Regions from separate parts of the Rossellomorea sp. NPDC071047 genome, predicted to be linked through region 2. Evidence: riboswitches for the same ligand, from Rfam matches in the RefSeq annotation. Region 2 holds a riboswitch; each other region holds the start of a gene.
What was found. A riboswitch is a leader RNA that binds a small molecule or an ion and turns the genes downstream of it on or off. The one in region 2 is predicted to bind S-adenosylmethionine.

Region 1 (3,280 bases), on a different contig from region 2:
GTGCATGCATCGCATTTCACATCTCTGCCGTTTGATACGATAAAGCCTGTCCCATCAGCAGGAAGGTCCGCATCTGGAATGTTAAATCCGAGGTAGATCGAAATCAGTGATGAGTTTTTCAGTTTATTAAAATCTGGTTCCAGTTGTTCATGAGTCAGTATCTTTTGGGTTACATCATGAGGTGTTGCGAAAACTACATAATCCGCTTGAATGCTGCCATGACCATTAAGAGTGAGTTTGTATTTATCACCCGTTTTTTGAAAAGCTTTTGTTTCTACACCTTTTAAAATTGTGGCACCTGAGCATTTTTCTTCTAACCGTTCGATGATGGTTGATAAACCATTTTTAAACGAGATGAACTTTTTTTTGGATGCCCCTTGGAATTTTTGTTTATTTGCTGATAAACCTTTAATAATACTGCCGTAATCATTTTTATAATCAAGTAAGTACGGAAGTGTTGATGCCATAGTGAGTTTATGCAAATTACCGGAATAAACCCCTGATAATACTGGAGCTATCTGTTTTACGACAAGTTCCTTACCCAGGAATGCTTCTAAAAATTCACCGATGGAACTCTCTTTTGTAAAATGTATATTTTCCGATTCAAGGTCTTTAAGAGCGTCAATCTTTCCTTCTTCTGACACCAGGGTGCTACTTTTAAGTGACTCGACTGACATGGGAATTCCGAATATCGTATCTTGGGGAATCTCGTGTAATTCGCCATTTGTATATATGTAGGATGTGCCTGTTTCATTATAGACCAGATCCTCTTGAAGTTGAAGTTCTTCAACTAGAGAAAGAACCCCTTCATTTCGGGCTACGATGGAATCTGCTCCTGCTTCCATAATGAATTCGCCTTCTCTTATGGTTCTAATTTTGCCGCCAAGCTGCCGATCTCGCTCGATTAAGATTAACTCAATATCTATTTCTCGTTCTTTGGACATTTTTTGAAGATGGTACAGAGCTGTTAATCCTGTAATTCCTCCACCTATAACAACCACTGTCTTCATACGATTCACTCCAATAATTGCGTTTATGTATACAGATTATCATGTTTTTGGTTGATTAGAAAAAGATTCTGTGTCTGAATTGGGAAAAAGTCGGAATGAAGGTTAGTTAAACCTTTATATTTTATTTTTAATGCCCCTATTCTATCCTATTAACTATATCCACCTTTCAATCCCTAGTTGACAACTATGAATACTTATATATATAATATAAGTATTCCATGACAACTATATAGCTACTTATCCAGAGAGGTAGAGGGACTGGCCCGATGATGCCTCAGCAACAGATTCTAGATCGTAGAACACTGTGCTAATTCCACAAGCATTGAGCTTGGAAGATGAGTTGAAGTTTGATACATAAAGCCTTCTTCTTATCTACTAGGAAGAGGGCTCTTTTCAATGAATGAGCCACTTCCAATGTTCGAATACTAATAAGAGGAGTGATCAAACATGGGGGAAATTCTCCAGGAAGCTATTCATAATCGCAAAAATGAGTTAATAAACAAATTAATTGTCCACAACATTTTCAAAAAAGGGGACAAACAATTATTCGAGCTGACGTTGCAAGAACTTGAGGATGAATACGAATATCTTCAAAAGGAATGCCATCCGCATAGCGATGTTGGGTCCATCCATTGGAAAAATTGTGCGAAATTAAGCAGTTAAAAAGCAGCAATCCAAGGTTGTGGATTGCTGCTTCCTTTTTTCTATAGTTAAATTAAATGTTTGCATTCAACTGCACATCCTCCTCGTTGTGATTCTAGTTTTTTAACAAAGTTGATTCATATATAGACGATTATCTAATCCATTTTCAAAAAAATTCTTTCAAAAACAATCCAGATGTCTTATTCTGATAATCTATTATCTCTTACAAAGGAATTAATATATGACTTCCATCCTGCAGCATTTCATGAACGAATTCATCGGCTTAGATAGTTGGTCTCTCATTTTCATCAGTATATTCATTAATATACTCATCAGTATTCTTGGTTTCCTGCCAAGTGTCTTCTTAACGGCCTTTAATATTTCTGCATTTGGGTTTTGGCCAGGAATCTGTATTTCCATACTTGGTGAATCCCTAGGGGCCATTGTTAGTTTTTATTTGTACCGAAAAGGAATGAAGTTCGCAGGTATTGATCAAATTCTGTCAAATAAATACTTTCTTAAATTAAAAGAAGCGTCTGGTACGGAATGGATCTTTCTTCTATTCTTGTTCCGCATGGTTCCATTTGTTCCTTCAAGTGTGGTAACCGTTGCCGCTGCCTTTAGCTCTATTTCTATCGTTGCTTTTTCTATGATCAGTTCTGTCGGAAAGATTCCTTCGTTGTTGATTGAGGCATTCGTGGTGATGAATGTGTTGGATGCGGATAAGGGCACGGTCATTTTATTGGCAGGTTCGATGGTGATTGGGATGCTATATTTGGGATATCGTTGGTGGAAGAACAATAAATCATAATTGTGTCAGTTACGGACACCACTCCCCTCAGGAAAAGAAAAAAGACGTCCACCACATGGCGTACGTCTTTTCTCCCTTTCACTTATTGTGCATTTACCTCGACAGCATCCTTCTTGTAATATTCTGCAAAGATTTCCGCGAACGCTTCTGTAGAGTTATACAATTCCACTAAATTATTTTCCACTCCGCCAAACTCAAGTAACATGGCTCTCTCGGTTAGGTCCTGATTGTAAACTCCGTTACCTTCTGCTCTTGTTTTGATGAAAACTCCCCGGCTGATGCCAGGATATTTTTCCTCCAGTTTAGCATTCAATTCCTTTGCGATCTTAAGGTTCTTTTCAAAGTTTTTGTTTTCTTTCCCTACGATAAAAAATAAGCGGGCATAGTTTTTACCATTAATGGTTTTGGTCGTGATGCTCCGCGGCTGAGAGTCACGATGGATATCGATCAGGTACGTTAAATCATCGTTTTGGGCAATGGCTTCTTGTACTAGTCCCCTTGATAACTGATAGGATTCAAAATATGTCCATGACTTGTCTTTGAGTGCTTTGTTTACATCTGTCTTATCCTGAACTGCCCCAATCCCCCTTGCTTCAAGCTCTTGCTTTAATTTGGATCCTACAGCGATGACGTTGACCTTCTCGTTGGTACTCGCTGGATCTTTCGAATCGTTATTTTTGATTAGCGGGCTGAACGCTTCCCAGCTATGTGAATGATAGATGTAGACGGATTTTTCATCAATCTCTTGTACTCCGTCTCCTGAGTTGTTGTTTGCCTGATCAATTTGACTCTGATCGATTTCCTGATCTTTCAACTG
Region 2 (3,280 bases):
TCACAATCTTCTGAATATGATACACTTTTAAAAATAAATAGATTCAGGAAGGATGACAGAGATGAAGTTCACAACGAAGGTCGTACATAGTCAATTAAAAGGGACTGAGGAAATCCGCAGTAAGACGACGCCGATTTACCAAACATCTGCCTTTTCTTTTACATCTTTAGAGGAGCTGGAGGGTTTCTACGAAGGAAAGTCTCCGTATCTCTACACAAGAACGGGAAACCCGAATACAGACGAGCTTGGTAAAATGGTGGCAGACTTGGAAGGAGCTCCAGCAGGTGTCGCTACCTCTTCTGGATTATCGGCCATTCTTGTAGGAATCCTCGCTGTTGTGCAATCAGGGGACCATATCATTGCTGCCGAGGATTTATACGGCGGTACGTTTCATATGTTAAAAGAAGAGCTTAAGACATTTGGCATATCTACTTCTTTTGTGAATTTTACGAGTGTTGAAGAGATCGAGGAGGCTCTAACACCACAAACGAAACTCCTATACAGTGAGACGGTGACGAACCCGTTTATGCGGGTAGAAGATATTTCAAGAATAGTTGAACTTGCTGAGAAACATAATCTGAAAACCATGATCGACAACACATTTGCCACACCGTTTCTGCGCCGGCCTTTCCTGGAAGGGGTCGACCTGGTCGCTCACAGTGCCACGAAATATATCGGTGGACACAGTGATATCACAGCAGGAGTCGTCGTGGGAAAAGAAGAGCTTGTTCAAAAAGCGAGAGAGAAAGTTGTCAACATCGGGTCGAACTTGAGTCCATTTGAAGCGTGGCTGACTTGCAGAGGGGCAAAAACACTCGCTCTTCGAATGGGAACCCAAGCAAGTAATGCAGAAGTTCTGGCGGCGGACCTTCGTTCAAATGAATTTGTGAAGGGAGTCTATTACCCAACCGATTTATCGGATAAGGGAAATGGCGCTATCGTTACGATCGAACTATCCAGCACATGCGATATCAGCACATTCTTCAAATCACTTGGATGGATTAAAATCATTCCTTCCCTCGCCGGTGTAGAGACGACGGTTTCCTACCCATTGGGAACATCTCACCGTGCTCTACCGAAGGATGCTCAGGAAAAACTCGGAATAAACACACATGTCGTGCGCATATCGTTAGGTATTGAAGACGGGGAAGACATCGTCGTGCAATTTAACCAAGCGATTGCAGCTTCGGTTAAAAATTAAATAATGTAAAAATTCTAAAAATACTCTTGACGTCGAGGTTGGTTACCCCTTATAATTCATCTCAACGCAAGAATTTTCACATTGACAACTACATGCTCTTATCCAGAGAGGTGGAGGGACTAGGCCCGATGAAACCCGGCAACCTTCATGTGCGCAATAATGCGTCACATGAAAAGGTGCTAATTCCTGCAGGCGATCTGCCTGAAAGATAAGAGGAGGACCCTATTAAATTAGACCCTCTTCTTAGGAAGAGGTTTTTTTGTTTTTTCCTCTTCTATCTTCTTAGTAAAACACATTTCAGACATTGGGGGTGTTCAGCAAGAATGTTTGGAGATATCAGCTGCTGATTTTTTGAGAAATTTCAGCAGCTGAAAAAAACATCTTTTCTAACAGCTGAATATGTCAACTAACATTTAAACAAACCCAATCCCAATCCCAAAAAACCATTTTAGGAGGAATTCCCAATGACAAAATCATTCGATTTCGACACACTACTGCTTCACGGTGGCCAGGAGCCAGATCCATCCACAGGTTCAAGAGCGGTGCCCATTTACCAAACAACATCCTACGTTTTCGATAACAGTGATCATGCGGCTAAATTATTTGCCCTTGAAGAGCCAGGCAACATCTATACCCGTATCATGAACCCGACGGTCGATGTACTGGAGAAGCGCCTCTCTCTTTTAGAAGGAGGAATCGGAGCACTAGGGGTTTCATCCGGGATGGCTGCTATTTCTCTATCAATCTTGAATATCGCCGGAGCAGGTGATGAAATTGTAGCAGCTACCAATCTTTACGGTGGAACCTATAATTTATTCTCTACCACTCTTCCGAAATACGGAATAAAGGTTCATTTTGTAGATCCGACTGACCCGGAAAATATCCGCAAAGCGATCACTCCTAAAACGAAAGCCGTATTCGCTGAGACAATCGGAAATCCAAGTCTACATGTGCTTGATATTGAAGAGGTAGCAAAAGTGGCTCACGACCATCACATCCCGCTGATCATCGATAATACCTTTGCCACTCCATATGTATGTAAGCCGATCGAGTATGGAGCTGATATCGTCATCCACTCTGCAACAAAATGGATTGGTGGTCATGGAACGGCAATCGGGGGAGTCGTCATAGACGGTGGGAAATTCGATTGGAATCATGAAAAATTCCCGGGATTCACGGAAGAGGACCGGAGCTATAATGGACTTCGCTACGCACAGGATGTGGGGCCGGCTGCCTTCATTACAAAATTAAGAGTGCAGCTGCTTCGGGATTTGGGAGCGTGCTTAAGTCCACAGAACGCATTCCTTCTGTTACAGGGATTAGAAACGCTGCACCTTCGCATCGAACGTCATACAGAGAATGCCTTGAAGATCGCAGAGCATTTAGATCAGCATAATGGCGTTGCGTGGGTATCCTATCCGGGATTGCCGCAGCATCCGTCCCATAAACTTGCTCAAAAATACTTGAAAAATGGAGCGGGGTCCATCGTCGTCTTTGGAATTAAAGGTGGAAGGGATTCCGGACGGAAAGTAGTCGATAACATTTCCCTTTGGTCCCATGTTGCCAATGTAGGGGATGCGAAATCACTGATCATCCATCCGGCTTCCACGACCCATCAGCAATTAAATGACCAGGAAATCCGTGCGACAGGGGTAACCGAGGATCTTGTGAGACTTTCTGTTGGATTAGAGTCAGCGAAGGACCTGATTGAGGACTTGGATCATGCCATTGAAGTCGCATTGGAAACATCACGGGTATAATAGGATATTTTTAACCAGCGGGGGTATACCGATTGGAATCCTGATCCCCCCGCCACAACACCAAAAAAGGAGGTGGAGGAATGGAGAAGCCATGCACATATGAAGTTAGCTCCATTACCATCCCATCCCTAACATTAGAGTCAGGCACCACGTTGAAAAATGTAGATCTTACGTATGAACGAACAGGAAACAAAGACGGACCGACCATCCTGGTTTGCCATGCCCTCACCGGGACCCATATCGTAAAGGGGGCGAGTGAGGACCGCGGCTGGTGGGATGGACTGATTGGTCAGGGGTCGTATATTGATACCGAACATTT
Region 3 (3,280 bases), 220 kb from region 2:
CAATTTGCAGAAGAGCAATCCATCGAAAGTGTACCCTGTCTACTTTTATTTAAAGATGGCGTCGAACAGGAAAGGATTTATGCCTTTCAATCCGTGCCATTTTTATATGAAACCTTAAACAAAACCGCGGATAGCTAGAGGGATAAGAGACCTTTTGGGAGAAGGTCTTTTTTATTTGTCTAAATTCACCTATTTTTCTATGAAATCCAATTATAGAACGATTTTCTTTCTACATACGAAGACATATTTCTCGGGAAATGTTGCGAATGACATCATTTTTTGACTGGTTATCATCCAAATTCTTACTGTTCGACAAATTAGATGGACCTGTTCAAAACATGTCGAGAAAGTATAAGAGGGGAAAATACCTAAAAGTGGAATTGTTATTATATAGAAGTTTCACTGGGAGGGTATTCATGCGAATAAATTTAGAGGGATTAGTAGATCAATGTCATTCAAGGTATCACTTACGACTCTTATTTCCAGATAGCCCGTTTATTCTTCAGTTTGATTGTGGGAAAAATTTGTACGGTATTTCGATTTCGAGTAAGGGATGCACAGTGTTGGATGAATTGGATAGGGATGCTCATTTCGTCATTGAAGGAATGGAGGAAACAGTGATTTCTCTACTTATGGGGGAAGAACGGTTGTCTCAACTGATTGAGGACGGATCCCTGGAAGTAAGGGGAGGATATCGTCCGCTATTATTTGTGGAGTCAGTTCTTTGGCTAACAAGATCCAGAGAAAAAGAGCCGGTTGAAGTTTAAACATCAAGTAGCAAAAAAATAATTGACACACTCTATATCCGGTGATAGAATCTCTCTTGTAGCAAATTTTCAGAGTCTTTAACTATTCCAAATAATTTAATAATATACTTTACTCTTATTTAGAGAGGTGGAGGGACGTGCCCTATGAAGCCCGGCAACCGTCAATGAAAATTGAAATGGTGCCAATTCACTCAAAGCATTTGCTTTGAAAGATGAGAGAAAGGATAGTCCTATATGATTATGCCTTTCTGCTTATCGCAGGAAGGCATTTTTTTGCTTTTAGAAAAAGGAGCATGAAACATCAGGTAAGTACAACTATAATTCTGATTAAACAGGTCGTTTTACTCCGAAAGAAGGTGGAATACAACATGATTACCATTTCAGATGTGAAGAAAATATATCAATCAAAATCGGGTCCGATCTCAGCCGTTGATGGGGTCAATATTGATATTGCCCAAGGAGAAATTTTTGGAGTGATTGGCTATAGTGGGGCAGGTAAGAGTACGCTGATCCGGATGCTTAATGGTCTTGAAGTTCCTACAGATGGAATAGTGGATGTGAATGGCCAAATCGTTTCCCAGGTAAAGGGGAAGCAGCTGAGGGAAGCAAGACAGTCAATAGGCATGATTTTTCAACACTTTAATCTCCTTTGGTCTCGTACTGTATTAGAAAATATCCAGTTTCCATTAGAAATTGCTGGAGTATCAAAGAAAGAGAGAGTCCAAAGAGCTAATGAATTATTAAAGCTTGTAGGCTTGGAAGGCAGAGGAGATGCCTATCCGTCTCAACTGAGCGGCGGACAGAAACAACGAGTGGGGATTGCAAGATCCCTTGCTAACAATCCCGATGTCCTTCTATGTGATGAAGCTACTTCCGCTTTAGATCCACAAACAACCGATTCAATCCTTGATTTATTGGTGGATATTAATAAACGCTTAGGGCTGACAATTGTCCTGATCACTCATGAAATGCATGTGATTCAGAAGATCTGTCACCGGGTTGCAGTCATGGAACAGGGAAAAGTCGTGGAACTCGGGGATGTATTGGAAGTGTTCCGAAATCCACAAGAGCAAGTGACAAAGCGTTTCGTGAGAGAAGTCTCTGAAGTAAAGGAAACGGGTGAAACCATTGATCACCTACTGACGCAATATCCTAATGGAAAAGTACTGAAATTTACTTTTGTAGGTGAATCAACTGAGCAGCCGCTCATCACCACCCTGATAAGAAAGTTTGACTTGGATGTAAACATCCTGCAAGGACAAATCTCCCAAACCCAAAAAGGTGCCTATGGAACGTTATTTGTTCACCTCGATGGGGATGAACAAACCATCAAAGATGCATTAGCGTATGCTCAAACGCAACTGGTTCAAGTGGAGGTGGTGAGAGGATGATCGAAAATTTATTTCCAAATGTAGATTGGGAGAAGATGTGGGAAGCAACCCTCGAAACCCTGTATATGACCGGTATGTCTGTATTGATTACCTTTGTACTCGGAATGATCCTTGGGATTTTGCTCTTCCTTACTTCTAAGGACAATCTATGGGATAACAAACTGACATATACGATTACAAGTGCAGTCGTAAATGTGTTCAGATCGATTCCCTTCATTATATTGATCGTGTTGTTGATTCCGTTCACCAAGTTTTTATTGGATACAATCCGTGGAGCGAATGCAGCTCTGCCGGCACTGATTATCGGAGCTGCTCCGTTTTACGCCCGTATGGTAGAAATAGCTTTAAGAGAAGTGAACAAAGGCGTTATCGAAGCCGCGAAAGCGATGGGGGCAAAGACTAGCACAATTATATGGAAAGTACTCATACCAGAATCCATGCCGGCTTTGATTTCAGGAATTACGGTGACTGCCATCGCCCTTGTCGGATACACGGCAATGGCCGGGGTCATCGGAGCTGGCGGACTTGGGAATTTAGCTTATTTAGATGGCTTTCAACGAAGCAGGGAAGACGTGACGATGGCCGCAACCATTATGATTTTACTCATTGTGTTTGCGATTCAGATACTGGGTGATTTCTTTACAAATAAATTAGATAAACGATAGAAGGAGAGAAATTAAATGAAAAAATGGGTAGCAGGAGTTATAGCAGCAACAAGTATTTTTGGGTTGGCCGCATGTGGAAGTGATTCAGGTTCTGGAAAAGATGAAAAGGAATTGGTAGTAGGAGCTTCTAATATTCCACACGCTGAAATCCTTGAAAAAGTGAAGCCTGTCTTAGAAGAAAAAGGGATCGACTTGCAAATTGAAACGTATCAGGACTATATCCTCCCTAATAAAGATCTGGATAATGGTGATATTGACGCAAACTATTTCCAAACCACGCCTTATATGGACTTGCAAATGAAAGAAAATGAATATGATTTTGTCAATGCAGGCGGAATTCATATTGAGCCGATCGGCGTTTATTCTAAGAAATACAAATCTCTAGAGGAGCTTCCTGAAGGTGCTACCATCTTAATGAGTAACTCTGTATCGGATCATGGACGTATCCTTACATTAT

Region 1: linked by a shared signal. The riboswitch ahead of ACQKFO_RS05320 (Fur-regulated basic protein FbpA) and the one ahead of ACQKFO_RS13635 (O-acetylhomoserine aminocarboxypropyltransferase/cysteine synthase family protein) in region 2 are both predicted to bind S-adenosylmethionine.
Region 3: linked by a shared signal. The riboswitch ahead of ACQKFO_RS12675 (methionine ABC transporter ATP-binding protein) and the one ahead of ACQKFO_RS13635 (O-acetylhomoserine aminocarboxypropyltransferase/cysteine synthase family protein) in region 2 are both predicted to bind S-adenosylmethionine.

The regions. Positions count from the first base shown of each region.
Region 1 is NZ_JBNNJT010000001.1:999,783-1,003,062, forward strand. Features, by position in the region: gene ACQKFO_RS05315 (protoporphyrinogen oxidase) at 1-1,010, opposite strand, end outside; SAM riboswitch class I at 1,245-1,352, shown strand; gene ACQKFO_RS05320 (Fur-regulated basic protein FbpA) at 1,458-1,673, shown strand; gene ACQKFO_RS05325 (TVP38/TMEM64 family protein) at 1,894-2,463, shown strand; gene spoIIP (stage II sporulation protein P) at 2,546-3,280, opposite strand, start outside.
Region 2 is NZ_JBNNJT010000003.1:344,924-348,203, reverse strand. Features, by position in the region: gene ACQKFO_RS13640 (trans-sulfuration enzyme family protein) at 62-1,201, shown strand; SAM riboswitch class I at 1,297-1,416, shown strand; gene ACQKFO_RS13635 (O-acetylhomoserine aminocarboxypropyltransferase/cysteine synthase family protein) at 1,666-2,961, shown strand; gene metX (homoserine O-acetyltransferase MetX) at 3,042-3,280, shown strand, end outside.
Region 3 is NZ_JBNNJT010000003.1:122,731-126,010, reverse strand. Features, by position in the region: gene ACQKFO_RS12685 (thioredoxin family protein) at 1-138, shown strand, start outside; gene ACQKFO_RS12680 (SCP2 sterol-binding domain-containing protein) at 417-767, shown strand; SAM riboswitch class I at 880-986, shown strand; gene ACQKFO_RS12675 (methionine ABC transporter ATP-binding protein) at 1,136-2,158, shown strand; gene ACQKFO_RS12670 (methionine ABC transporter permease) at 2,155-2,823, shown strand; gene ACQKFO_RS12665 (MetQ/NlpA family ABC transporter substrate-binding protein) at 2,839-3,280, shown strand, end outside.